Regions from separate parts of the Paenibacillus albicereus genome, predicted to be linked through region 1. Evidence: riboswitches for the same ligand, from Rfam matches in the RefSeq annotation. Region 1 holds a riboswitch; the other holds the start of a gene.
What was found. Region 1 has a riboswitch for glycine ahead of sdaAB (L-serine ammonia-lyase, iron-sulfur-dependent subunit beta). Riboswitches for the same ligand answer to the same signal wherever they lie in the genome.

Region 1 (2,383 bases):
GGAAGGCGAGCGCGCGGGCCGCGTCCTCCGGCCGCCCGATGCGGCCCATCGGGAACAGCGGCAAGAGCTGCCGCTTGAGCTCGTCCGACATCCAGCCGGAGTCGGTCGGGCCCGGGTCAAGCCCGTTGACCGTGATGCCGAGCGGCGCGAGCCCGGCGGCCAGCGGCTCGATCAAGCCCGCCAGCAGCTGCTTGGTCGCCAAGTACGCGAGGTTGTCGGCGTCCTGCCCTTTGGACAGCAGGAACAGGATCCGTCCCGCCCCTCCGGCCGGATGCGCCTGCTCGAAGCGGCGCGCGAACTCCATGCTGAGCAGGGCCGGAGCCCGGTTGTTGACGATATAATGCCGATCCAGCGACTCCTGCGTCAGCGTCCGATAGCTGGTCGGAGCGCAGTAGCAGGCATTGTGGATGACGATCGAGGGCAGCCGTCCGAGCGCGCGCTCGGCCTCGTCCAGCACCTGCACGGGCGCGTCCGGGTCCATGAAGTCGGCCTCCATCTGGCCGGCCCGCACGCCCATGCCCTCCAGCTCCTGCTGCAGCCGGTCGGGCCATCCCATCTGCAGGCCGCAGCCCTCCTCCGCGTCATACGCGCGCCAATGCGTATAGAACAGATCGGCGCCTTGCTCCGCGAGCGCGCGGCAGATCGCCGTGCCGATGCCCGCCTCCCGGCTGACGCCGGTGACGAGCGCGGTCCTTCCTTTCAACGCCATGGTCATGAACGCATCGCCTCCTTCTTCAACCAGCATAAGCCCCGAGGGGGGACGGGGAGTAGGGGCAGGATCGGCTATAGCCGAACTTGCCCTCTCCGGGTTGAAGCCGGCTGTCCTCCTGCATATAATGAGAAGGCACAGCGGATGATGGCAGCGGGAGAGATTGCCTGCAGGACCGGGGCGACGCCGAAGGAGCAACCTGCACGCAGGGGAATCTCTCAGGCAAAAGGACCTTTGCCGGACGCAGCTCTGGAGAGCATTCCGCGCCGCCTTGCGGACGGCCGATCGGGCAACGAAAGCCCTCGGCTCGCCCGCAAGGCGGCGCGTCGGAATCACCCAAGGGGAAACTTCATGGCGCCGATATCGCGGCGCTGGCGGAGGCAACTCTCAGGTACAAGGGACAGAGCGGTGGAATACGGGGAAGCAGAGGGCTCGCGCGAGCCTTTGCTTTGACGCATTCCGCCGCCCTGTTCCTTTTCATTTCAGCGATACGCAAAGGAGGAAGCGCATGCGCTTCAAGGATGTCTTCTCGATCATCGGGCCGTCCATGGTCGGCCCTTCCAGCTCGCATACCGCCGGCGCGGCGCGCATCGGGCTGGCCGCCCGCAGGCTGCTCGGCGCGATGCCGGAGTCGGCTCGCGTCAGCTTCTTCGGCTCGTTCGCCGCGACTTACCAGGGCCACGGCACGGATACGGCCGTCGCCGGCGGGCTGCTCGGCATGCGCACCGACGATCCGCGCCTGCCGGATGCGGTCGAGCTCGCCGAGGAGGCGGGCCTGGACCTGACCTTCCGCGAGGGCAAGGGGCTGTTCCCCCATCCCAACACCGTGAGGCTCGACCTGCAGGCCGCGGACGGGCGCAAGCTGTCGCTGCTCGGCACGTCGATCGGCGGCGGCAACGTCGAGATCGTCGAGGTGAACGGCTTCGCCGTCAAGTTCGGCTGCTCCTGCCCGGCGCTGCTCGTGCGCCATCGCGACCAGCCGGGCGTCATCGCCGGGCTGACCGCCGCCTTGGAGGAGGCCGGGCTCAACATCGCCGGCTTGTCGCTCAGCCGGATGGAGCGGCAGGGCGAGGCGCTTGCGGTCGTCGAGCTGGACGGCGAGGCGCCCGGCAAGCTGCTGGAGCGGGTGCGGCGGCTGCCGCATGTGCTCGGCACCGATTATGTCGATCTGAACGGGGAAGAGGAGGAGATGGCGGATGAACTTTCGGACGCTGAAGGAGCTCAGTGAGCGCTGCCGCGAGGGCGGCCTGACGATCGGGCGCCTCATGCTGCAGCAGCAGGCCAAGGAGTCGGGACGCGAGGAAGCGGAAGAGTTCGCGACGATGAAAGCGTACTACGGCATCATGAAGGAAGCCGTCCACAATGGCCTGACCCGCGACACGACGTCGCGCAGCGGCCTCACCGGCCTGGACGCCCAGCGGGTCGCCGCCTACAACGAGAGCGCCGAGCCGAGCCTCGGCGGCGACGCCGGACGCGCGATGGCGTACGCGCTCGCCGTCTCCGAGGTGAACGCCTCGATGGGCCGCATCGTGGCGACGCCGACGGCGGGCTCCTGCGGCATCATCCCCGGCGTGTTCGTCAGCTCGCAGGAGCGGTTCGGCTGGGACGACGACGTCATGACCGAGGCGCTGTTCGCCGCAGGCGCGATCGGCTACGTCATCGCCAACAATTCCT
Region 2 (2,383 bases), 1.4 Mb from region 1:
GGGCCGTTACGAGCTCGGACGCGTCGGCGTCCGTCTCGATCTCGAGCATCCAGCCGCCGTCGTAAGGCTCCGAGTTGACGAGCTCAGGCGAATCCGCAAGCGCTTCGTTGACCTTGGCCACGATGCCGCCGACCGGCGCGTACAGATCCGATACCGTCTTGACCGACTCGATCGTGCCGAGAGGCTGCCCCGCCTCCACGCGATCGCCCGGACGGGGCAGCTCGACAAAGACGATATCGCCGAGCTGATGCTGCGCATGGTCGGTAATGCCGATCCGAACGGCATGCTCTCCCGCTGCAAGTGCCCATTCATGCTCCTCCGTGTAGCCCAAGCCCTGACGAATCTCACTCACTGGACGCTCATCCCTTCTCCTCGGCCTCAAGGGGCCGTTATGCGGCATAGCGTAAACGATGGGCAGGAAGCCTGTCAATCTCAACCAAGAAATGAGCGGATGGTTATTGACACCGAGTTGTCCCATCCGGCAAACTGGAAAGGATCGTAAATAGCGGATGAACGCAGCGGGAGAGATCGCCGGCAGTGCAAGGCGGCGCCGAAGGAGTAACCTTGACCTAGCGCGAGGGAATCTCTCAGGCAAAAGGACCTCTGCGGGACGCGGCTCTGGAGAGAACGAGCGCCTTCTTCGCGGCCGGCAATGGCCGGCGGGCGACCGTCACCAAAGGGGAAACTTGCCGCCTGGCATGCCGAAGCGATTCGGCTGCGCTGGCGTCGGGGCAACTCTCAGGTACAAAGGACAGAGCGGAAAACGAGTCGGCAGGCATGTCTTCGGACAGTCAGGCCGCGTTTTCCGCCCTGTCCTTTTTTGCCGTACGAAGGATCCGCCGCACGACTTCAATCGCGAGGAGGAACATCCGATGGCCAACCTGCGCACGACTCCGCTCCGCCCTGTCTATGCCGAGACCGGCGAGCCGCGCTGCATCGACTTCGGGGGCTGGGAGCTGCCGGTGCAGTTCAGCGGCATCATCCGGGAACATGAGGCCGTCCGCCAGCGGGCCGGCCTGTTCGACGTGTCCCATATGGGCGAATTCCTCGTCACCGGCCAGTTCGCCGCCGACTTCCTGCAGACGGTCACGACCAACGACATCCGCCGGCTGCAGGACGGGGAGGCTCAGTACACGCTCCTCTGCTACCCGAACGGAGGCGTCGTCGACGACCTGCTCGTCTACCGCATCTCCGAGGATCAGTATCTGCTCGTCGTCAATGCCTCCAACATCGAGAAGGATCTCGACTGGCTGCTCGAGCATCTGATCGGCGACGTGACGGTCGAGGACCGTTCGGACGCCACCTCCCTGATCGCCCTGCAAGGACCGCTCGCCGCTGAAATCCTCGCCCGCTGCACCGACGCTCCGTTCGCCGGATTGAAGCCGTTCCGCTTCCTGCGGGAAGCGGAGGTGTGCGGCGTCAAGACGCTGCTCTCGCGCACCGGCTATACCGGAGAGGACGGCTTCGAGCTGTATGCCGACTCCGGCGATGCCCCACGCCTATGGCGCGGTCTGCTGGCGGCCGGAGCGCCGCTCGGCCTGGAGCCGGCCGGGCTCGGCGCTCGCGACACGCTGCGGCTCGAAGCCAAGCTCGCGCTGTACGGCCAGGAGCTGTCGGCCGACATCACGCCGCTCGAAGCCGGGCTCAGCCCATTCGTCAAGCTGGACGGAGAGCCGTTCATCGGCCGCGACGCGCTGCTGGCGCAAAAAGCTGCCGGCGCTCCACGCCGCCTCGTCGGCATCGAGCTGCTGGAGCGCGGCGTTCCGCGCTCTCATTATCCCGTGTACAGCGGCGAGACGCGCATCGGAGAGATCACCTCCGGCACGCAGTCTCCGACGCTGAAGCGCAGCCTCGGGCTGGCGCTGATCCAGGCCGAATACGCTGCGATCGGCACCGAGCTCGAGGTCGAGATCCGCGGCAAGCGGCTGAAGGCCGCCGTCGTACCCGCCCCGTTTTACCGAAGAACCGCGCCGCCGGCCCGAACCGACAAGGAGTGAGCTCACGATGACCCGTCCGCACCGCTACATCCCGATGACCGAGCAGGATCAGAACGAGATGCTGGAGACGATCGGCGTCGCGTCGGTCGAGGACTTGTTCCGAGACATCCCCGCCCCCATCCGCTACGCCGGAACGCTGCCGATGTCCGGCGCGCTCGACGAATGGTCGCTGATGCGCCATCTCAAGCAGCTCGCCGGTCGCAATGCCGATGCCGACACGAACGCAAGCTTCCTCGGCGCCGGGCTGTACGACCACCATATCCCGGCCGTGCTTCCACATCTGGCCGGACGCTCCGAATTCTACACCGCCTATACGCCCTACCAGCCGGAGATCAGCCAAGGCGAGCTGCAGGCGATCTTCGAGTTCCAGTCGTATATCTGCGAGC

Region 2: another riboswitch for glycine. It lies ahead of gcvT (glycine cleavage system aminomethyltransferase GcvT); the one in region 1 lies ahead of sdaAB (L-serine ammonia-lyase, iron-sulfur-dependent subunit beta).

The regions. Positions count from the first base shown of each region.
Region 1 covers NZ_CP051428.1:501,759-504,141, forward strand. Annotated here, with positions in the region: gene HGI30_RS02200 (SDR family oxidoreductase) at 1-715, opposite strand, end outside; glycine riboswitch at 854-953, shown strand; gene sdaAB (L-serine ammonia-lyase, iron-sulfur-dependent subunit beta) at 1,218-1,937, shown strand; gene sdaAA (L-serine ammonia-lyase, iron-sulfur-dependent, subunit alpha) at 1,906-2,383, shown strand, end outside.
Region 2 covers NZ_CP051428.1:4,255,812-4,258,194, forward strand. Annotated here, with positions in the region: gene gcvH (glycine cleavage system protein GcvH) at 1-352, opposite strand, end outside; glycine riboswitch at 510-613, shown strand; gene gcvT (glycine cleavage system aminomethyltransferase GcvT) at 873-1,997, shown strand; gene gcvPA (aminomethyl-transferring glycine dehydrogenase subunit GcvPA) at 2,005-2,383, shown strand, end outside.